4 regions of the Pseudoclavibacter sp. Marseille-Q434 genome follow, and region 1 is predicted to be linked to each of the others. Evidence: predicted binding sites of a transcription regulator. Region 1 holds the regulator's gene; each other region holds the start of a gene.
The links. Region 1 encodes HrcA, which represses chaperone genes, less so after heat shock. Its sites were predicted from a motif close to TTNGCACTCGNNNNNNNCGAGTGCNAA; they were not measured.
Positions count from the first base shown of each region.

Region 2: a site for HrcA is predicted at 3,863-3,889, ahead of ACQFZP_RS09980 (Hsp20/alpha crystallin family protein). Genes of this name have one in related genera too.
Region 3: a site for HrcA is predicted at 3,835-3,861, ahead of groL (chaperonin GroEL). Genes of this name have one in related genera too.
Region 4: a site for HrcA is predicted at 951-977, ahead of groES (co-chaperone GroES). Genes of this name have one in related genera too.

Region 1 is NZ_JBNPQH010000001.1:657,196-662,797, reverse strand. It holds gene ACQFZP_RS03165 (PhoH family protein) at 1-41, opposite strand, end outside; gene ACQFZP_RS03160 (histidine triad nucleotide-binding protein) at 130-480, opposite strand; gene ACQFZP_RS03155 (16S rRNA (uracil(1498)-N(3))-methyltransferase) at 490-1,260, opposite strand; gene dnaJ (molecular chaperone DnaJ) at 1,262-2,347, opposite strand; gene hrcA (heat-inducible transcriptional repressor HrcA) at 2,435-3,466, opposite strand; gene ACQFZP_RS03140 (DUF4870 domain-containing protein) at 3,633-4,205, shown strand; gene hemW (radical SAM family heme chaperone HemW) at 4,218-5,429, opposite strand; gene ACQFZP_RS03130 (TIGR01777 family oxidoreductase) at 5,570-5,602, shown strand, end outside.
Region 2 is NZ_JBNPQH010000002.1:647,974-653,575, forward strand. It holds gene ACQFZP_RS09965 (ROK family transcriptional regulator) at 1-481, opposite strand, end outside; gene xylA (xylose isomerase) at 618-1,814, shown strand; gene ACQFZP_RS09975 (FGGY family carbohydrate kinase) at 1,948-3,297, shown strand; gene ACQFZP_RS09980 (Hsp20/alpha crystallin family protein) at 3,358-3,771, opposite strand; gene ACQFZP_RS09985 (DNA-3-methyladenine glycosylase family protein) at 3,934-4,866, opposite strand; gene ACQFZP_RS09990 (rhodanese-related sulfurtransferase) at 4,946-5,602, shown strand, end outside.
Region 3 is NZ_JBNPQH010000001.1:249,917-255,518, forward strand. It holds gene ACQFZP_RS01235 (TIGR03943 family putative permease subunit) at 1-557, opposite strand, end outside; gene ACQFZP_RS01240 (permease) at 550-1,605, opposite strand; tRNA gene ACQFZP_RS01245 (tRNA-Thr) at 1,678-1,753, opposite strand; gene msrB (peptide-methionine (R)-S-oxide reductase MsrB) at 1,837-2,253, opposite strand; gene ACQFZP_RS01255 (DUF3263 domain-containing protein) at 2,360-2,653, shown strand; gene ACQFZP_RS01260 (LytR C-terminal domain-containing protein) at 2,658-3,209, shown strand; gene ACQFZP_RS01265 (cold-shock protein) at 3,471-3,686, shown strand; gene groL (chaperonin GroEL) at 3,906-5,525, shown strand.
Region 4 is NZ_JBNPQH010000001.1:59,846-65,447, forward strand. It holds gene ACQFZP_RS00335 (class I SAM-dependent methyltransferase) at 1-874, opposite strand, end outside; gene groES (co-chaperone GroES) at 1,013-1,306, shown strand; gene rarD (EamA family transporter RarD) at 1,424-2,362, shown strand; gene guaB (IMP dehydrogenase) at 2,494-3,999, shown strand; gene ACQFZP_RS00355 (GuaB3 family IMP dehydrogenase-related protein) at 4,081-5,205, shown strand; gene ACQFZP_RS00360 (glycerol-3-phosphate dehydrogenase/oxidase) at 5,298-5,602, shown strand, end outside.

The sequences.
Region 1 (5,602 bases):
GACTTGAGCAGCCGGTCCCCCGGTCCGAGGAGACGCACCATGGCGACCCCCTCCACCGTCGTGGTCTGCTCGACGAAGTCGTCCTCGACGCCCGATTGCTCGGCGCCGCGGGTCGATGAACTGTCTTGACTAGGCAAGGGATCCTTCCGAGAGTCCTCCGCCGAGGACGTGGGCGTGTACGTGGAAGACGGTCTGGCCCGCGGCCGCTCCCGAGTTGAAGACGAGGCGGAACTCGCTGTCCGTGTGCTGGTCGGCGAGCCCCTGGGCGACGGCGACGACCTCGGCGAGCAGCTCGGGGTCTCCGGCTGCCAGCTGGGAGACGTTCGCGTACTCCTGAGTCTTCGGGACGACCAGGAGGTGCACGGGTGCCTTCGGGCTGATGTCCTTGAACGCGATGACCCGCTCCGACTCGAAGACGATGTCGGCTGGGATCTCGCGGTTGATGATGCGCGTGAAGATGGACGGCTCTGAACTCGACATGCAGCCAGCCTACGACTCGGCGCCCGAGCGGAGCCGCGAGTCCCACGAGCCGCTCAGGGCGAGGATCGCGGCGATGGCGGCTGGAGCCGCACTCGAGGTCCGCAGGACGGAGGCGCCGAGATGCACGCGGCGACCGCCGGCAGCCTCGAACGTCTCGAACTCGCTGCTGTCGATCCCGCCTTCAGGGCCGACGACGAGCGTCAGCCGCCCCAGACCCGCGGTTGGACGCTCCTCGAGCGCGTCTCTCAGCGAGATGTCGCCGAGAGGGTCGAGCACCAGCAGCGGACCTTCCGCGGCGAGCCCAGCGACCTGTGCCGTCGAGTGCAGAGCAGCGACGTCGGGAACCCACGGCGACAGGCTCTGCTTGCTGGCCTCCCTGGCGACGGCGGCCCAGCGCTCTCGGCCCTTCTCCGCCTTCTGGTCCCAGCGACTCACGCTGCGCTTCGCCTGCCAGGGGACGAAGGCCGCGGCGCCGAGCTCTGTGGCCACCTGAACCGCGAGATCGTCCCGTCCGGCTTTCGCCAGCGCCTGCACGACGACGACTCGGGGCTCGGGCTCTGGAACCCGGCTGGCCCGGAGGACGTTCACGACCGCCAGGTCGCGTTCGAGTGCGGCGAGCTCGCCGTCGACGACGAAGCCGCGCCCGTTGCCGAGCTGCAGGTGCTCGCCCACGCGCATGCGCGCGACGCCCATGTGCTTGGCCTCCGCCCCGCGGACCTGCGTGACGTCGCCCGCACGAAGCGCCTCGTCGAGGTCCTCAACGAGGTAGAGCCAGGCCATGTCAGCGGCCGAATCGGTCGCGGAGCTTCGAGAACATCCCCTGCTTCTCGCGCGCGAGGCGCGGTGCCTCGTGACGATGACGGGTCGCGAACTCCTCGATCAGCTTGCGCGACTTCCCGTCGAGCTTCGCGGGCGTCACGACCTGCACCGCGATGTCGAGGTCGCCTCGGTGCGTCGAGCGCAGACGCGTGATCCCACGACCGCGAACGGTGAGGACCTCGCCCGACTGAACGCCGGCCGGGATCTGCAGGTCGACATCGCCGTCAAGGGCGCCGACCGTGGTCGAGGTGCCGAGGATCGCGTCAGCCATCGACACCTCGATGACGCACTGCAGGTCGTCGCCGTCACGAGAGAAGACCTCGTGCGGTCGGACCCGGATCTCCAGGTAGAGGTCGCCGTTCGCTCCGCCAGCCGGGCCGGCTTCGCCTCGGCCGGGAAGGTGGATGCGCAAGCCGGAGTCGACGCCGGAGGGGATGTCGACGGGAATGCTCACGTTGGCGCGCACGCGTCCCTGGCCATGGCACGTCTCGCACGGGTGCTCGATGACGGTTCCGTAGCCGCGGCACTGCGCGCACGGCTGGTTCGTGACGACCATGCCCAGGATGGAGCGCACCTGGCGCTGGACCGAACCGGCTCCCCCGCATGCCGAGCACGTCGTCGGCGAGGTGCCCGGAGCGCAGCACGTTCCCTGGCAGTTCTCGCAGGCGACCGCAGTGGTGACCTCGAGGTCGCGGTGCGTGCCGAACATGACCTCGTCGAGGTCCAGCTCGACGCGAACCAGCGCATCCTGACCACGCTCTGCCCGCGACCGCGGACCCCGGGAACCCTGCTGCCCGAAGAAGGTCTCGAAGATGTCCCCGAAGCCACCGAAGGACTGCCCGTCCGGTCCGCCCTGGTCGTACTGTCTGCGTCGCTCGGTGTCGCTGAGCGTGTCGTAGGCGTGCGTGACGGACTTGAAGCGCTCCGCGGCGTCCGCGGACGGGTTGACGTCCGGGTGCAGCTGGCGGGCCAGCTTGCGGTAGGCCTTCTTGATCTCGTCCTGGGACGCCTCGCGGCTCACGCCGAGCACGTCGTAGTGGTCTGCCAAGAGTGGCGACTCCTTCTTTGCATCTGTGAATGTGTGCCTGTGTTGTCAGGCACCGGGTGCAACCGCCGGCGAGCCGGTCGGTGTCGGTCAGGCGTCCAGGTGTCTTTCGTCGAGCACCCGTGACAGGTAACTCGCAACGACCCGCACGGCCTGGATATTCCGCGGGTAGTCCATTCTCGTCGGTCCCACCACCCCGAGGCGCGCATCGCTGCCAGAGCTGCGATATCCGCTGGTCAGGATGGCCGTCTCGCCGAGGCCGAGGTCGACGTTCTCCTGGCCGATGCTGACCGAGTAGGCCTCGGTGCTGGAGTGGAGCTCGTCGAGCAGGCGCAGCAGCACGACCTGCTCCTCGATCGCCTCGAGCACCGGGAGGATGCTCGAGGGGAAGTCGCGTTCCGTTCGGGCGAGGTTGGCGGTCCCTGCCATGACGAGGCGCTCTTGGCGATGCGCGAGCACGAGCTCGAGCAGGTTGGCCACGACGGGCGCGAAGAGCTCCGCGTCCTGCTCCCCCATGATGCCGCTCACGTCCCTCAGCTCAGTGGATGCGTGCGCGACGGTCCGGCCGACGAGGCGACCCGCGAGGCGATCGCGGAGCACGTGAAGCTGCTCGACACTCACCTCAGCCCCGAGATGCCCGATGCGCTGCTCGACGCGGCCAGAGTCGGTGATGAGGACGGTGAGCACCCGCCTGCTCGAGAGCAGCACGAACTCGACGTGCTGGATCGACGCGTTCGCGAGCGACGGGTACTGCGCGATCGCCACGGAGTTCGTCAGCTGGGCGAGCAGGCGCACCGAACGCCCGAGCACCTCGTCGACGTCCTCGCTGCCCTCGATGAAGGTCTCGATCGCGCGTCGCTGCGCACCCGAGAGCGGTCGGAACTCGGCAAGCCGGTCGACGAAGAGCCGGTAGCCCTTGTCCGTCGGGATGCGCCCGGAGGACGTGTGCGGGGCGACGATGAGCTCCGCGTCCTCGAGCTGCGCCATGTCGTTGCGGATGGTCGCGGCTGAGACGCCGAAGTCGTGACGGTCGGCGATCGACTTCGAGCCGACGGGCTCTCGGCTCGTCACGTAGTCGGTGACGATGACTCGGAGCACCTGCATGCTTCTGTCCGAAACCACGATGCCCCTTCCGCTTCCGACCGCTGGCCCTCGACGGGGCGCCCATCTGGCACTCCCAGTCAGAGACTGCCAATCCTACCGCGTTCGGTCGACGGCAGGGGCAGAATGCCCAGGCCGTCACCGAGCAACCGAAATAGCCTGGGTGAAAACCGTCGAGAGGAATCCCATGTCCGATCACAACGCACCGAACCCGCAGTCTGGGAATGAGGATCCTGCTCAGCACCAGCCGTACAGCCAGCCCGGCCCGTACGGGCAGCAGCCCCCATACGGGCAGCAGCCCCCATTCGGACAGCAGGCGCCATACGGACAGCAGCCCCAGTACAGTCAGCCGCAGTACGGCCAGCAGCAGGCCGGGCCGCACTCGAGCGGTGCCACGAGCTCGGAACCGCCGCTGACGGCGGACGGGGACCGCCTCGTCGCGACGTTCGATCACCTGCTCAACATCGTCGCGCCCGCTGTCGGCCCACTGATCCTCTGGCTCGTGACGAGGCGACGCGGCCCACTCGCCAACAGCGAGGGCCGTGAAGCCCTCAACTTCGGCATCACCGTCGCGATCATCTACGTCGGCATCGGGGTCATCTCGCTGCTGTCCCTGTTCGGCGGACCGTTGGCACTGCTCGTGCCACTGCTGTACCCGCTGCTCTGGGTCGCCGTCGTCGTGTACGCGATCCTCGGTGCAGTGCAGGCCAATCAGGGCCGACCGTACCGCTACCCGGTGACCTTCCGGTTCGTCAGCTGACGAGGGCACGTCTCAGACGGCGATGCGCCTGACGATCGCATCCGCCATGAGGCGGCCCCGCAGCGTGGGCACGAGCCTCCCCTGCAGCGCCGCCCTGCCGTCGACGAGCGACTCGGCGATGAGCTCGGCGACCACACTGGAATCCTCGAGCTCGGAGATCGCGAGCCCTTCGCGGAGTCGTGACCCGAGCATGATGCGCTCGAACCGCTTCGTGTCCTCGTCGAGCACCTCCCGCCCCATGGCCGGGGTGATGCCGTCGGCGAGCCTCGACGCGTACGCGCTCGGGTGCTTCGCGTTCCACCAGCGCACTCCGCCGACATGGCTGTGCGCTCCCGGTCCGAAGCCCCACCAGTCGGCGTCGCGCCAGTAGGACAGGTTGTGGCGCGACGGATGCTCGCCTCGCAGCGACCAGTTGCTGACCTCGTACCACTCGAAGCCGGCCGAAGCCAAGCGCTCCTCCGCGAGCTCGTACATGTCCGCTTGCAGGTCGTCGTCGACGGCGGGCACCTCACCGCGGCGAATCTGCCTGGCGAGCTTCGTGCCGTCCTCGATGATGAGGGCGTACGCGCTCACGTGGAGCGGCTCCTGCTCGAGGGCCATGTCGAGCGAACGGCGCCAGTCCTCGAGCGACTCCCCTGGCGTGCCGTAGATGAGATCGAGACTCGGCTCGAGCCCAACCCTCTTGGCGGCAGCGACCACGATCGGGATGCGGGCGGGGTCGTGCGTGCGCTCGAGCACGGCCAGCACATGCGGGACCGCCGACTGCATCCCGAAGCTCACGCGGGTCACGCCGGCCTCGCGCAGCTGCGCGAGTTCACGTTCGCCGACGGAGTCCGGGTTCGCCTCGACCGTCACCTCGGCGTCAGGGGCGAGGCCCCAGCGGCTCCGAACGCCATCGAGCATCGCCGCGAGGTCGCTGACCGGCAGGAGGGTCGGCGTCCCACCGCCGAAGAAGACGGTCGAGACCTGGCGGGGCGATCCTGTGAGAACGCGCTCCGCGATCGCCATCTCCTTCTCGACCTCACCCGCGTAGCTCGAGCGAGACACCCCGCCGAGCTCCTCGGCCGTGTACGTGTTGAAGTCGCAGTACCCGCACCTGACACGGCAGAAGGGAACGTGGATGTACACGCCGAAGTCGCGTGCTTCGGCGCCGATGAGAGCCTGAGCCGGGAGCTCGCCGCTCGGCGGGACAGGCTCGCCAAGAGGCAGGGCGCTAGGCGCCAAGATGGCCGTTCAGCTTGGCCCAGCTCGGGGCGCGAGTCTCGTGATGCACCCGGACAGCCTAGGCGGTTTCTGTCGCCACATCACCCGAGCCCCACCGTGCGTTGCGCTCCCGCCCAACTGAGGGGACTACCGTCTCAGTCATGAGCAGCCAGGCGACCTCCCATAAGCACGTT
Region 2 (5,602 bases), on a different contig from region 1:
CGACGCCGCCCACGTTCGAGACATCGCCCGCCACGCCGATGCCGATCGCCGCGACGAGCGGGAAGCCGACGGACACGTCCGCGACCAGCCCGGCGACGAGCGCGACCACCGCATCCACCGACCGATTCGGAAGCGGAGCAGACACCTTCGCGACGACCTGCGCCGTGAGGTCGGTGATCACGACGTACGCGGCCTCACCCGTGAGCTTCACGCCGACGAAGTGGGCACGCTCCGGACGCAGGAACAGGCTCTCGGAGGGGCGCCCGCGGTGGCCGGAGGGCTGCAGCTCCCCCTCGCCGAGCAGGCCCGTCTCGATCAGGTCCCTGGCGATGCGGGTCAGGCTCGTGCGCGAGAGGCCCGCCGCCTCGGCAAGCCGGGCACGCGACCTTGGACCGCCGAGGAGGAGCTCGAGCAGGATGACCCCCTGCGTCTCACCGAGCTCGGGCCACGACTCGAATGAGGCGGGTAGCGCGTCGTTCATTGCGCGAGCTTAGCCCCGCGCCGAGCCCGGCTCGCACTCGAGACACCCTCGGGACGCTCCGAGGGTGGCGATCTCGGCCGCGAACATATATGTTGGCGACGGCAACAATTTTGTTCAACGTCGAACCAGGAGGACCATGTCCACGCCAGCCCCCACCCCCGCAGACAAGTTCTCGTTCGGTCTGTGGACCGTCGGCTACAACGGCACCGACCCGTTCGGCGGCCCGACGCGCGCCGACCTCGACGTCGTGCACGTCGTCGAGAAGCTCGCCGAGGCCGGCGCCTACGGACTCACGTTCCACGACGACGACCTCTTCCCGTTCGGATCCACCGACGAGGTGCGCGACTCCCAGATCTCTCGCCTGCGCGGCGCCCTGGATGCGACGGGCCTCGTCGTTCCCATGGTCACCACGAACCTCTTCTCCGCCCCCGTCTTCAAGGACGGCGGCTTCACGTCGAACGACCGCGACGTGCGCCGCTTCGCGCTGCGCAAGGTGCTCCGCAACCTCGACCTCGCCGCCTCGCTCGGCGCCGAGACGTTCGTCATGTGGGGCGGCCGTGAAGGCGCCGAGTACGACTCCGCGAAGGACATCCGCCAGGCCCTCGAGCGCTACCGCGAGGCCGTCAACCTGCTCGGCGACTACGTCACCGACAAGGGCTACAACATCCGCTTCGCCATCGAGCCGAAGCCGAACGAGCCCCGCGGCGACATCCTCCTCCCCACGGTCGGCCACGCCCTCGCGTTCATCGAGACGCTCGAGCGTCCAGAGCTCGTCGGCGTGAACCCTGAAGTCGGACATGAGCAGATGGCAGGCCTCAACTTCGCCGCCGGCATCGCGCAGGCCCTCTACCAGGGCAAGCTGTTCCACATCGACCTCAACGGCCAGCGCGGCATCAAGTACGACCAGGACCTCGTGTTCGGTCACGGCGACCTGCAGAACGCGTTCGCGCTCGTCGACCTGCTCGAGAACGGCGGCCCCAACGGCGGCCAGACCTACACGGGCCCGCGCCACTTCGACTACAAGCCCTCGCGCACCGAGGACGAAACGGGCGTGTGGGAGTCGGCAGCGGCGAACATGCGCACCTACCTGCTCCTCAAGGAGCGCGCGGCGGCATTCCGCGCCGACCCCGAGGTGCAGGAGGCTCTCGCGGCGTCCCGCGTCGACGAGCTCTCCACCAACACGCTCGGCGAGGGCGAGACGTACGACGACTTCCTCGCCGACCGCTCCGCATACGAGGACTTCGACGCGAACGCCTACTTCAACGGCAAGGGCTTCGGCTTCGTGCGCCTGCAGCAGCTCGCACTCGAGCACCTCATGGGCGCCCGCGGCTAGTCCCGCCCTCGCCCCACGGACTCCCCGTCCCCCTGACAGAGCTGTGGCGGATGCACGCACGTCCAACGACGCGCATGCATCCGCCCCAGCTCTGTCGTGCACCCCACCCCAGCACTACAGAAAGCAGACCACCATGCTCGTCGCCGGCTTCGACTCGAGTACGCAGAGCTGCAAGCTCGTCATCCGGGACGCCGTGACGGGCGAGCTCATCCGCCAGGGTCGCGCGTCGCACGCCCCCGGCACGGAGGTGGACCCGGAGAACTGGTGGGCCGCCGTCCAGGACGCGACCGCAGCGGCTGGCGGGCTCGAGGACGTCGCAGCGCTGTCCGTCGCCGGCCAGCAGCACGGCATGGTCGCGCTCGACGCCGATGGCCACGTCGTGCGCGACGCGCTGCTCTGGAACGACACGCGCAGCGCGGCTGCCGCCCGTGACCTCATCGCGGAGTTCGGGCAGGAGACGCTCGTCGAGCGCACAGGCCTCGTGCCGGTCGCCTCCTTCACCATCACGAAGCTCCGCTGGCTTCGGGATGCCGAGCCACAGAACGCCGCGCGTGTCGCCGCCGTCGCACTCCCCCACGACTGGCTCACGTGGCGGCTCCTCGGCTACGGCCCCGCCGACGAGAGCCCCCTCGGCCCCGACCTGACGAAGCTCACGACCGACCGCTCCGACGCTTCCGGAACCGGCTACTGGTCACCGTTCACCGGCGACTACGACCGCGAGCTGCTCGTCGCGGCGCTCGGCCACGACGTCATCCTCCCGCGCGTGCTCGGCCCGTCCGAGGTCGCCGGCAAGACCCCGGCTGGCGTGCTCGTCGCCGCGGGAGCCGGTGACAACGCGGGTGCCGCGCTCGGTCTCAACGCCCGCGCCGGCGACGTGGTCGTCTCCATCGGCACCTCCGGCACCGTGTTCTCGGTCGCCGAGCGGCCGGTTGTCGACCCGAACGGCGGTCTTGCGGGATTCGCCGACGCGACGGGCGAGTTCCTTCCCCTGTCCGCCACGCTCAACGCGGCGCGCGTCATCGACACGACCGCAACCGTGCTCGGCGTGGACCACGCGGAGTTCGGCCGGCTGGCCGCGTCCGCCCCCGTGGGCTCCGGCGGGCTCGCGTTCGTGCCGTACCTCGACGGCGAACGCACTCCCGACCTGCCGGACGCGACAGCATCCCTGCTCGGCATGACGCGTGGATCCTTCACACGCGAGAACCTCGCCCGCGCCGCGGTCGAGGGCATGCTCGGCAGCCTCGCACAGGCCCTCGATGCGCACCGCGCGCTCGGCGTCGACGCGAAGCGCGTCATGCTCATCGGCGGCGCCGCTCTGAGCGAGGGCGTGCGCGCCGTCGCCCCGACCCTCTTCGAGGTTCCCGTCGAGACCATCGCCCACCTGGAGCCGGCGCCTGATGCGGCGCTTCGAGCCCGGTTCGCGGCGGCCGCGGAGCTCGCGCGGGACTCCGAGGAGTCAGGCAAGGGCCTGCGTTCCGTCTGAGACATCGCGAAGGGGGCAGTGCGAGATCGCACTGCCCCCTTCTGCTGCGTCGCCTGTCGGCTACGCCTGGATGGTCTCGACCTTCGTGCCGGTCTCGATCTCGATCTTGCGCGGCTTCGCGCGCTCGCTGACGGGAACCGTCACGGTCAGCACGCCGTGCTCGTAGCTCGCGGCGATGCGCTCGGTGTCGAGGCCCTGGCCGAGCGTGAACTGGCGCAGGTAGCTGCCGCCGTTGCGCTCACGCACGAGCCACTTGGCACCCTCGGCGTTCACGGTGCTGCGCTCGGCGCGGATCGTGAGCTGCTGGCCGTCGAGGTCGACGTCGATCGAGCTGGGGTCGATGCCGGGCAGGTCGGCGGTGAGGATGTAGTGGTCGGCCTCACGGTAGAGGTCGATGGGCATCGAACGCGGACTGTTCGGTGCTCCCTGGAAAAGTCGTTCCATCTCCTGGAACGGATCGAAGACGCGTGCCATGTCGTTTTCCCTTCCTTGTACGCACCCTCACGATCGTGAGCGACTGCGGTGAACTTGAGTCGACTGGTGTCAACTTCCTTGCTCAGAAAAATTAGCACTCGACCAGGCCGAGTGCCAGAAAGTTTGCTGAAAACCGCGTCAGCCGTGGGCGAACGACCCCCGTCAGTGGAAGCGGTGGTCCTGCACGGTCATGCGCGCGCCGTGCTTCGGGCGCGGGTTGCCAGCCAGCTTGATGAGGCGCACGACCCGCTCGCGATGCCCCCGCCACGGCTCGAGCAGCTCCCGCATGCCGTCGTCGTCGACGTCGCAGCCCGCGAGCGCCCACCCCACCATGTTGGGGATGTGGTAGTCGCTGAAGCTCGGCGCGTCCGGGTCACCGTGTGAGCGCTGCACGGTCTCGTTTGCCGTCCACACGCCGACGCCGACGATCGAGCGGAGGCGGCGCAATGGCTCCTCAGACCCGGTTGGCAGGCTCGCCGTGCGCTCCAGCGCCGACGCGACCGTCGCGGAGCGGATGACCGTACCCGTCCGGGAGTGGTCGACGCCCGCCCGATGCCAGTCCCAGCTCGGGATGCGCCGCCACTGCTCCGGTGTGAGCGGAAGCCGCAGGTGGCGCGGCACGAGGCCGGCCGGGCCGGGCGCGGCACCCGCGTAGTCGCGGTGCAGGATGTCCCACGCTCGATGCGCCTCGAGGCCCGTGATCTTCTGCTCGATGATGGCGGCACTGAGCGCCTCGAACACCGCCCCCGACTTCGGAAGCCGCAGCCCCTCGTTGCGACGCCGCACATCCGCCAGCTCGGGAAGCGCCTCGAGGCGCAGCTCGCTCCAGTCGTCATCGCGACCAAGGAGGACCGGGGCTTCGTCGACCGCGATCTCGGCGGCCTCGCCCCACGACACGATGCGGACCCCGTCCCGCGCCTGCCGGAAGACAGTCGTCGCCCCACCCGCGAACGCGTGCGACGTGCGCCACACGTCCCTCGAGACCGGGTGCATCCAGCAGGTCGGGTCGCGCCTGCCCCGCATGAGCGGCGACAGGGTCTGCACGACATCGACCGGCAGCACCGGCCGATAGAGCGTCATGACCCGATCTGGCATGCGGCAAGGGTACGCAGACCCACCGACATCCGCGCCCCCTCGACGCTCGGAGCCCCGCCGCTCACCTAAAATCGACCGCATGGCTGTCCCCAAGATCGTGCTCTACTACGCCTTCGCGCCCCTCGCCGATCCGGAGGCGATCCGCCTCTGGCAGCGAGACCTCGCGGCGTCGCTGGGGCTGCGCGGACGCATCCTGATCTCGAAGGACGGCATCAACGGCACCCTCGGCGGGGAGCTCAACGCGCTCAAGCGGTACGTTCGCACCACCCGCGAGTACGCGGCATTCAAGGACGCCGACTACAAGTGGTCGGAGGGCACCGGCCTCGACGAGAACGGACAGAGCCTCGACTTCCCGCGCCTCAGCGTCAAGGTGCGGGACGAGATCGTGAGCTTCGGGGCGCCCGGGGAACTGGAGGTCGACGAGCACGGCGTGGTCGGCGGCGGCACCCACCTCGCGCCTGATGAGCTCCACGCACTGGTCGAGTCACGTGACGACGTCGTCTTCTTCGACGGACGCAACGCCATCGAGGCCCAGATCGGCCGCTTCGAGGGCGCCGTCGTGCCAGAGACGGGCACAACCCGTGACTTCATCGCCGAGCTCGAGTCTGGCAAGTACGACGAGCTCAAGTCGAAGGCCGTCGTCACCTACTGCACGGGCGGCGTGCGCTGCGAGGTCCTCTCCGCGCTCATGGTGAAGCGCGGCTTCAGCGAGGTGTACCAGCTCGACGGCGGCATC
Region 3 (5,602 bases), 410 kb from region 1:
AGCTTGGCGCGCTCGCCCAGGACCTGCTGCTCGCCGTCGCCCTGCCGGAGCATTGCCGCCCAGTCCTTGACCGTGAAGCTGCTGGTGTCGCGGCCGCGCAGCGTCTCGCCTTCGTCGATCGGAGAGTCCACGGTCTGCGCGTTGGCGTTCAGCGAGCGGTTCTCGACGGCCGCCGAGCTCAGGGTCACGGGCGGCGCGATGATGAGCGCGACGAACGCCGTCACGACGACGACCAGCGTGACCGTCGTCGAGGCGATGACAGCGATCCGCTGGCGGGCGCCGAGGCGCGGACGTCGATTGTTGCGCCGGGCGCTCGACGTGCCGAGCGCATCCGACTCATGCGAGTGGTCGTGGTCGTGCTCGTCACGGGAGGGCGTGGCCGCGATCGCGGCGATCGCCAGGATCCCGCCGATGACCGCCATGATCGAGGTGAAGACGAAGTAGCGCGGGTGGATGTATAGCGAGAGGCCGCCGGTCATCGAGAGCCATACCGTCGCGACGACGGTGATGAGGGTGAGGGCGACTCCGCGCCACCTGGAGAGCAGTCGTTCAAGCAATGAGGTTCACTCCGAGTCCGAGGGTGAAGGCCGACAGCGCGACGATGAGGGTGATGCGGGCGAGGACCGCGCTCGTGTAGGTCGTGCGCATGAGGGCGAGCATCTTGACGTCGATCATGGGGCCCATCACGAGGAAGGCGACGATGCCGCCAGGCATGAAGGTGCCGACGAACGAGAGCGCGAAGAACGCGTCGACGTTCGCGCAGATCGAGATGACGAAGCCGAGGGTCATGAGCACGAGCACGGAGAGCACCGGATGCTCTCCGAGGGTGGTGAGCAGGTCGCGCGAGACGCCGACTTGGATGGCCCCGGCGATGGCCGATCCGACGAAGAGCGCGGGCAGCATCGTCGAGGTCTCCGCACCGAACATCGACGCGCTCGCGCGGAACCGCTCGCGCACGCTCGAGCCCGTCTCGTGGCCGTGTTTCGCCTCCAGCTCGCACGTCGCGGCGAAACTCGGTGTGAGCAGGTCCTGTGGCTTCGGGTGGCGGCTGAAGAGGAACCCGATGACGTTCGCGATGACGAAGCCCCCGATGATGCGGGCGGCGAGGATGCCGTGGTCCCAGCCGAACGCCTGGTACGTCGTGACGATCGTGATGGGGTTCAGGATGGGGGCCGCCAGCAGGAACGTGATCGACTCGGCGGGCGTGAAGCCGCGCAGCACGAGGCCGCGTGCGAGCGGAACGTTGCCGCACTCGCAGACGGGCAGCGCGATGCCGAACAGTGAGATGACGGCACGCCGAAGCCACGGCGTGTGCGGCAGGATGCGCATGAGGAAGCCCGGCGGAAGCCAGTGCTGCACGACGATCGAGAGCAGGATGCCGAGGATGATGAACGGCATCGACTCGATGACGACGCTCAGCGAGAGCGTGACGAAGTCGGTGATCGGCCCGAGTGCCGGCTGGTCGTCGAGCGACGCCGTGAGCGTGCGGATCGCGATGAGCGTGAGCACGAGGCCCGCCCCGATCGTCAGCCCGAGAACTCCGCGGTTGGCGGCCGTGCGCTGCTGCGGGAGCTTGGTGCGCTGCGCGGTCGTGTGCTCGTGCATCCAGCCGAGTATAGTTCGGGCCGCTTTCACGAGGTGTCGACGTGTCAGGGCTGTGCGCCGGAAGACGCATCGTGGAGCCGACTGCGAGGTTCGAACTCGCGACATCCGCTTTACAAGAGCGGTGCTCTACCAGCTGAGCTAAGTCGGCCTGCTGCAATCGCAGCGGCACCATCATAGTCATGCGGTGCACGTCCCCGCGCACCGCATGGCTGTTGATGGATGCCCGTGCGCTTACTCGGCGGAGGTCTCTTCCTCGGGTGTGAAGGAGAGCGACAGCGAGTTCATGCAGTAGCGGTCGCCCGTTGGCGTGCCGAAGCCGTCAGGGAAGACGTGACCGAGGTGGGAGCCGCAGTTGGCGCAGCGCACCTCGGTGCGCACCATTCCGAGCGAGCGGTCCTCGAGCAGCTCGACCGCGTCCGGCCGCACGGACTCGTAGAAGCTCGGCCAGCCGCATCCGGAGTCGAACTTCGTTCCGGCCTTGAACAGCTCTGAGCCGCAGGCGCGGCAGGTGTAGAGGCCTGCGCGACCCTCCTCGAGGAGCTCTCCCGTGTAGGCCCGCTCCGTGCCTGCCTCGCGCAGCACGTGGTACTCCTGCGGCGTGAGCTCCGCGCGCCACTCGGAATCGGGCTTGTTGACGGCGTAGGACACCGTGCCTCCTGGAAAATCGACGAGACCGCTGGGAGCGGCCGGGGAGGATCGAGCATACGCGCGTTGCGTGAGTCCAGTCGGTGAACCCTGCTCGTACACTTCGTGCATGGCACGGGACGTGGAGCTCAGCGACCTCGAGCGCGCGCTGCTGGATTTCGAAGACGGGAATCCGAGGCAGAATGCGGCGAAGGCGGCAGCGATCAGGGATCGCTTCGGCTGGTCGACGACGCAGTACTACCGAAATCTCGCTACGCTCATCGAGACACCAGCTGCGCTTGTCCATCAGCCGATGCTCGTCGGCCGCCTGCGGCGTGCGCGCGAGCGGCGAGCGGACGAGCGCCAGTTGCGGCGCGAGCAGCGAATGTCCAGCGCCTCTCCCACCTCAGGACGGATTCGGTAGACACGTGAATTACCCCAAGGATCGCTTCGACGACATCCCACCAGGGCTTGACCGCCGCGGAGCGCATCGCGCGCCCCGCACGCGCCTCGCCAAGCTCGCCTCGTGGCTCTGGGGTCTGCTCGCCGTCGTCGTGATCGTCGCCGTTGCCGCCGTCGCGATGCAGGTCATCAACGGCGCCGTCTCCTTCAGCCCGACCGCGGAGACAGAGACGAGTGAGACTCCGACGGCGGAGGCGCCGGTCGAGGAGGCTCCGGCCGAGGTCGTGCCGCAGCTCGACCCGAACGTCTCAGTGCGCGTTCTCAACGGAACCGAGCTGGCGGGCGTCGCTGGCGGCACCACCACGGAGCTCGCAGCCGCGGGCTGGAACGTCACCGAGACGGCGGACGCTCCGACGTCCGACTACGAGACGACGACCGTCTCCTACAACGACGCCTCCCAGGAGGCTGCGGCGCTCGCCCTCGTCCAGTCGCTCGGTGGGGGAACCGCCGTCCTCGACCCGAACGTCGCCGCAGCAGGCACGATCGTGGTCATCGTCGGCCTCGACCTCGCCGGGTAGCCATTCGCGCGTCCACGGTGGCTCGACACGGAGGATGATCCGAGGATTCTCCGGGGAATGCGGCTCGTGTGTTCCGTGCGTGTGAACATCTGGAGACAAAACGTCGCCAGGTGACGTGATCCCGGTTTTGGGCTTCCTCGCTCAACAGGTCGCCACCTAGTATCTTGCTCGAGTCCTGGGCACCATCGTTCGTCCCCCTCGCACGCATGCAGGGCTCCGCGGGTTGGCGCCTGCGAGTACTACTGAGCAATGGAGACAAACATGGCGAATGGAACCGTGAAGTGGTTCAACGCTGACAAGGGCTACGGCTTCATCACTGTGGATGCGCTCGACGGCGCTGCTGCACAGGATGTGTTCGTGCACTACAAGGCCATCGAGATGCAGGGCTACCGAGTCCTCGAAGAGGGCCAGAAGGTCGAGTTCGAGATCGGTGCGGGCGACAAGGGCCCGCAGGCGGAGTCCGTGCGCGCGCTCTGACCGCAGGCTGGGAACGGCGTCGGCCCTCATGGGTCGGCGCCGTTCCGTGTTCAGGCGGACATCGGCGTCTCTTCAGGCCCGGCTCGTTCGCCCGCAGCGAGAAGGCGTGGGGTGGCTTGCACTCGACAGGGTCGAGTGCCAATATGGATTTGCACTCGCCTCGTTCGAGTGCCAACCACGAACCTCACGAACCACGTCCGGAAAGGACGCAGTACACATATGTCGAAGATCATCGCTTTTGACGAAGAGGCCCGTCGCGGGCTTGAGCGTGGACTGAACACGCTCGCCGACGCGGTCAAGGTCACGCTCGGCCCACGTGGCCGCAATGTCGTGCTCGAGAAGAAGTGGGGCGCGCCCACGATCACGAACGACGGCGTCTCCATCGCCAAGGAGATCGAGCTCGAGGACCCGTTCGAGAAGATCGGCGCCGAGCTCGTCAAGGAGGTCGCGAAGAAGACCGACGACGTCGCCGGTGACGGAACGACCACGGCTACCGTCCTCGCTCAGGCACTCGTCCGCGAGGGCCTCCGCAACGTCGCAGCTGGCGCCGACCCGATCTCGCTCAAGCGCGGCATCGAGAAGGCCGTCGAGGCTGTCGTCGCCGAGCTCCTCTCCTCCGCCAAGGAGGTCGAGACCAAGGAGCAGATCGCTGCCACCGCGTCCATCTCGGCCGCAGACGCTCAGATCGGCGAGATCATCGCCGAGGCCATCGACAAGGTCGGCAAGGAAGGCGTCGTCACCGTCGAGGAGTCGAACACCTTCGGCACGACGCTCGAGCTCACCGAGGGCATGCGCTTCGACAAGGGCTACCTCTCGCAGTACTTCGTCACCGACCCCGAGCGCCAGGAAGCCGTCTTCGAAGACGCGTACATCCTGATCGTCAACGGCAAGATCTCCAACATCAAGGACCTCCTGCCTGTCGTCGACAAGGTCATCCAGGCCGGCAAGCAGCTCCTCATCATCGCCGAGGACGTCGAGGGCGAAGCTCTCGCGACGCTCATCGTCAACAAGGTCCGCGGCATCTTCAAGTCGGTCGCCGTCAAGGCTCCCGGCTTCGGAGACCGCCGCAAGGCTCAGCTGCAGGACATCGCCATCCTCACCGGTGGTCAGGTCATCAGCGAAGAGGTCGGCCTCAAGCTCGAGAACACGACGCTCGACCTCCTCGGAACCGCCCGCAAGGTCGTCGTCACCAAGGACGAGACCACGATCGTCGAGGGCGCTGGCTCGCCCGAGCAGATCGCCGGCCGCGTTGCGCAGATCCGCGCCGAGATCGAGAACAGCGACAGCGACTACGACCGCGAGAAGCTCCAGGAGCGCCTCGCGAAGCTCGCCGGTGGCGTCGCCGTCATCAAGGCCGGAGCCGCGACCGAGGTCGAGCTCAAGGAGCGCAAGCACCGCATCGAGGACGCCGTCCGCAACGCGAAGGCTGCCGTCGAAGAGGGCATCGTCGCCGGTGGTGGCGTTGCGCTCATCCAGGCTGGCGCTCGCGTGCTCGGCTCGCTCGACCTCCAGGGCGACGAGGCGACCGGCGTGAACATCGTCAAGGTCGGCATCCTCGCACCGCTCAAGCAGATCGCAACGAACGCTGGTCTCGAGCCCGGCGTCGTGGCCGAGAAGGTCGCCGGACTCGAAGACGGCTGGGGCCTCAACGCCGCAACCGGCGAGTACGTCAACCTCATCGAGGCCGGCGTGCTCGACCCAGTGAAGGTCACGCGCTCCGCGCTGCTCAACGCAGCGTCGATCGCTGGTCTCTTCCTCACGACCGAGGTCGTCGTCGCCGACAAGCCCGAGAAGGCTGGCGCACCGGCGATGGACCCGGGCGCTGGAATGGACTTCTAAGCACCACACGCAAGTAGACAAGCGGGCGGCTCCCCAGGGAGCCGCCCGCTTCGTCGTGCCGTCGCCGGGTGAGCGGG
Region 4 (5,602 bases), 600 kb from region 1:
TGAGGCGGGCACGGATGATCGCCGGGTCGGGTTCGTAGAGCACGGCCCCGAGCTCGCCGACCTCGGCATCGTGCACGTCCTCGCTGCTGGTGAGCTCGGTCGCCCCCCGCTTGCCGATGACCATCGCCGACCGGCGGATGCCCGCGCGCGCCGCGTCGTGCATCCACACCGTCGCCTCGACGAGGTCGCCGCCAGACGACACCCACTGGGTCTCGGCATCCGCCGGCAGGTACGAGTGGTCGATGCCAGGACCGAGCTTGACGCCTGTAGGGCGCTCGCGGCCAGCCGCGAACACGAAGTCGAGCGCCGGGCTCCAATCAGAGGGGTCGAAGTGCCGCGCGGTGCTTCCGCCGCTGGTCGTTCGCCGAGCCGGGTCGAACCAGAGCGCGTCGAAGCGGCCGAGGTCGACCTCCTCCGCCCTGCCGTGCTTGACCTCGGCGTTGGGGAACGGTGCGAGGTTGTGCGCCGCGATCGCCGCCGTGACCTCGTCGAGGTCGTAGGCGGTCACCTCGAGCCCGAGCGAGGCGAACGCCATCGAGTCGGCGCCGATGCCGCAGCCCAGGTCGGCGACGCTGACCGCGCCCGCTTGACGGAACCGGTCTGCGTGGTGGGCCGCGACCTGCAGCCTGGTCGCCTGCTGCAACCCGGCGTCGGTGAAGAGCATTCGCTCGGCGAAGGGCCCGAACTTGGCGAGCGCGCGACGCCGCAGCTTCGCCTGCGTCACCACGGCGGCGACGGTCGCGGGCGATCCGCCGGCGGCGCGGAGCCTGGTCACGAGCGCGAGCGCGTCTGCGGACGACGCGACGGCCGGGGCGTCGTCGAGCAGCGTCATCGCCTCGGGCGTGAGGAGGGCCAGGAGTTCGTCGCGCTGCACGTTCACTACGCTACCGGCGTACGCCCGAAGACGGCGCCGCGTTGCAACCCTCGCCGGATCGCCCCTACACTCGGAGTTAGCACTCTCATGGGGAGGGTGCTAATTCTGAACTTCCTATCGCTGAGAAAGAGGTCAACCGTGTCGGTGAACATTCAGCCGCTCGAGGATCGCATCGTCATCAAGCAGGTCGAGGCCGAGCAGACCACGGCTTCGGGTCTTGTGATTCCGGACACCGCCAAGGAGAAGCCCCAGGAGGGCGAAGTCGTCGCAGTCGGCCCCGGCCGCATCGACGACAACGGCAACCGCGTGCCGCTCGACCTCGTGGTCGGCGACAAGGTCATCTACTCCAAGTACGGCGGAACCGAGGTCAAGTACGGCGGCGAAGAGCTGCTCGTGCTCTCGGCTCGCGACATCCTCGCGAAGATCGTCTAGTCTCCAGCTCCACTGAGACTGCCAGGTCCTTCGGGACTGACTGGCTCGCAATGGCGTCCACCTCCGGGTGGGCGCCATTCGTGCATCCGGAGGCCGGCTCGGGCGTACGATCGCGAGGTGACGGAATCTCCTCGGTCCGGCCTCTGGCTGGCGTTCAGCGCGTACGCGCTCTGGGGGTTCATGCCCCTCTACGTCGTGGCGACCGCTCCGACGACACCTGTCGAGCTCATCGCGTGGCGCATCATCCTGAGTGTCGTGTTCTGCCTGCTCGGCGTGCTCGTCATGCGTGCATGGCGTCCGTTCCGGGAACTCATCTCGAAGAAGCGGGTCGTGCTCGGCCTCGGCGTGGCCGGGGTCCTGGTCTCCGCGAACTGGCTCTTCTACGTGCAGGCCGTCGCAACCGGGCACACGCTGGATGCCGCGCTCGGCTACTTCCTGAACCCGATCGTGTCAGTTGCGCTCGGTCTCGTCTTCCTCCGCGAGAGGCTGCGCCCGCTGCAGTGGGTTGCGGTGGGCCTCTCGCTCGTCGCCGTCCTCGTCATCTCGCTCGGCTACGGCCGCATCCCCTGGCTCGGCCTCGGCGTCGCCATGACGTTTGGACTGTACGGGCTCGTGAAGAAGCGGGTCGGTGTGCAGGCGGACGCGCTGAGCGGGCTCGCCGTCGAGACGACCCTGATCCTCCCCATCGGAGCGATCTGCCTCGTCTGGACGATCCTGTTCGGCGGAGGGATCACGTTCGGGACGGTGTCGGCGGTGAACACGGGCGTCCTCCTCTTCGCCGGCGTGGTGACGAGCGTGCCGCTGCTCCTCTTCGCCGCGGCGGCCAGACGTCTTCGCCTCATCGAGCTCGGACTGATGCAGTACATCGCGCCGATCCTGCAGTTCGTGCTCGCCGTCGCGGTCTTCTCGGAGCCCATGCCGCTGGAGCGGTGGATCGGGTTCGCGATCGTCTGGGTCGCGCTCATCCTCTTCACGATCGACCTCGTCCGGACGGCTAGACTTGGCGCCAGGATTCCCTCGGTGGCTGACCAGCTCGGTCCGCCGACACGGGGCTGAGGCCCGAGGGCCGCGGAGTGGGACGTCCCGGGAATGCGTCCGCGGTTCGCGCTGTTCCACCACCACTGAGCTGTTTCCCCACACACGCGGATGCCGCCGAGCGGCGCATCCCAGATACCTCCTGGAGCGTAATGACCGAGTCGGACCCCTTTGGCTTCACCGGATTGACCTACGACGATGTGCTGCTGCTCCCGGGGCACACCGACGTCATCCCGTCTGAGGTCGACACGACGACGCAGCTGACGCGCGGCATCACCTTGCGCGTCCCGCTCGTGTCGGCGGCGATGGACACGGTCACGGAGGCTCGCATGGCGATCGCCATGGCGCGCCAGGGCGGCATGGGCATCCTGCACCGCAACCTGTCGATCGACGACCAGGTCGAGATGGTCGATCGAGTCAAGCGGTCCGAGTCCGGGATGGTCACGAACCCGGTCACGACGACGCCGAACGCGACCGTCGCGGAGGTCGACGAGATCTGCGGGCAGTACCGCGTCTCCGGCCTCCCCGTGGTCGACGAGGTCACCGGCAAGCTCGTCGGCATCATCTCGAACCGCGACATGCGCTTCGTCCCGGAGTCCGAGAAACGTTCGACGCGCGTGCACGAGGTCATGACCGGTGAGGGGCTCGTGACGGCGCCCGTCGGCATCTCGGGCGACGACGCCTACAAGCTCCTCGGCAAGCACCGCATCGAGAAGCTCCCGCTCATCGACGACGAGGGCAAGCTCGCCGGGCTCATCACGGTGAAGGACTTCGACAAGAGCGACAAGTACCCGAACGCCACGAAGGACGACGCCGGGCGACTGCGCGTCGGAGCCGCGATCGGCTTCTTCGGCGACGGCTGGGAGCGCGCCGAGCGCCTCGTGGCGGCCGGGGTCGACGTGCTCGTCGTCGACACGGCCAACGGCCAGTCCGCGGGCGTGCTCGACATGATCCGGCGCCTCAAGAGCGACCCGGTCATCGGGCACGTGCAGGTCGTGGGCGGCAACGTCGCGACGCGCGAGGGCGCGCAGGCACTCGTGGATGCGGGTGCTGACGCGGTCAAGGTCGGTGTCGGTCCCGGCTCCATCTGCACCACGCGCATCGTCGCCGGCGTCGGCGTGCCGCAGATCACGGCCGTCTACGAGGCGTCGCTCGCCGCGACTCCCGCGGGCGTGCCGGTCATCGCGGACGGCGGACTGCAGTACTCCGGTGAGATCGCGAAGGCGCTCGTCGCTGGCGCGTCGGCCGTCATGGTGGGTTCGCTGCTCGCTGGCACGGACGAGTCGCCCGGTGATCTCATCTTCGTCAACGGCAAGCAGTTCAAGAGCTACCGCGGCATGGGCTCGCTCGGCGCCCTGCAGTCGCGCGGCGAGCGCACGTCGTACTCCAAGGACCGCTACTTCCAGGCGGACGTCCCGAGCGACGACGAGCTCATCGCGGAGGGCATCGAGGGCAAGGTCGCGTACCGCGGCTCCATCCGCCAGTCGGTGTTCCAGCTCACGGGTGGCCTACGCCAGTCGATGTTCTACGTCGGCGCTCGCACGGTGGCCGAGCTCAAGGCGAAGGGGCGCTTCGTGCGCATCACGCCTGCGGGGCTGAAGGAGTCGCACCCGCACGACGTGCAGATGGTGTCGGAAGCGCCGAACTACCGTCGCTAGCTGTCGCAGCGGCGTGGCGCGTCGGGGTCTCCCCGCCGCCGCGCCGCAGCAGCGGGCACGGGGGAGGGCTAGGCTAGGCAGGTGACTGAGATCGAGATCGGCCGCGCAAAGCGAGCCCGCCGCGTGTACTCCTTCGACGATGTGGCGATCGTGCCATCGCGGCGAACCCGTGACCCGGAGGATGTCTCCATCACGTGGAAGATCGACGCGTTCACGTTCGACATCCCGCTCATCGCAGCTCCCATGGACTCGGTCATGTCGCCCGAGACGGCGATCGGCTTCGGCAAGCTCGGCGGCCTCGGCGTGCTCGACCTCGAGGGCCTGTGGACTCGCTACGACGACCCGGCCCCGCTGCTCGCGCAGATCGCGGATCTGCCTGCCAAGCAGGCGACCGCCAAGCTCCAGGAGATCTACCGCGAGCCCGTCAAGGGCACGCTCATCAAGGAGCGCCTGCAGCAGATTCGCGAGGCCGGTGTGCCCGCGGCAGGTGCGCTCTCCCCGCAGCGCACGCAGCAGTTCATGAACGATGTGCTCGAGGCAGGCACCGACCTCTTCGTCATCCGCGGTACGACCGTGTCTGCCGAGCACGTCTCGCACAACCAGGAGCCCCTGAACCTCAAGCAGTTCATCTACGAGCTCGACGTGCCCGTCATCGTCGGCGGGGCCGCGACGTACACGGCCGCCCTGCACCTCATGCGCACGGGCGCCGCCGGCGTGCTCGTCGGCTTCGGCGGCGGAGCGGCGTCGACCACGCGTCGCGTGCTCGGCATCCACGCCCCCATGGCGACGGCCATCGCCGACGTCGCGGGTGCTCGACGCGACTACCTCGACGAGTCGGGCGGACGCTACGTGCACGTCATCGCGGACGGCGGCATCGGCACGTCCGGTGACCTCGTGAAGGCCATCGCCTCCGGCGCCGACGCGGTCATGATCGGCGCGGCGCTCGCACGTGCGACGGATGCGCCTGGCCGCGGCTGGCACTGGGGTGCCGAGGCGCGCCACGAGAAGCTCCCGCGCGGAAACCGCGTGCAGGTCGGGCAGGTGGCTCCCATGGCGGAGATCGTCGCGGGCCCCGCTGACAGCGCCGACGGCATCTCGAACCTCACGGGAGCCCTCCGCCACTCGATGGCGACGACCGGCTACTCGGGACTCAAGGAGTTCCAGCGCGCCGAGATGGTCGTCGCCCCCTACACGCCTACGGCCTAGCCGGAGCCGCGGTCGGGCCGGCTGACGGCTCGGTCAAAGGTTGAGCGTTCAGACTTCCCCTACAAGCAGCAACTGAGAACGAGGAGCAGGTTATGGCGAACAGCGTCTCTCGAAGCGACAAGCTCGGCCCGCAGGAACGTGCTGCGGCGATCGAGTCCCTCAAGACCAAGAACCTCGACGTGCTCGTCGTCGGCGGCGGCGTTGTCGGTGCGGGTGCCGCACTCGATGCCGTCACCCGAGGCCTCAGCGTCGGCATGGTCGAGGCGCGCGACTTCGCCTCCGGCACATCGAGCCGTTCGTCGAAGCTCATCCACGGCGGCATCCGGTACCTCGAGCAGATGAACTTCGGCCTCGTGCGCGAAGCGCTGCTCGAGCGCGGTCTGCTCCTGCAGCGCCT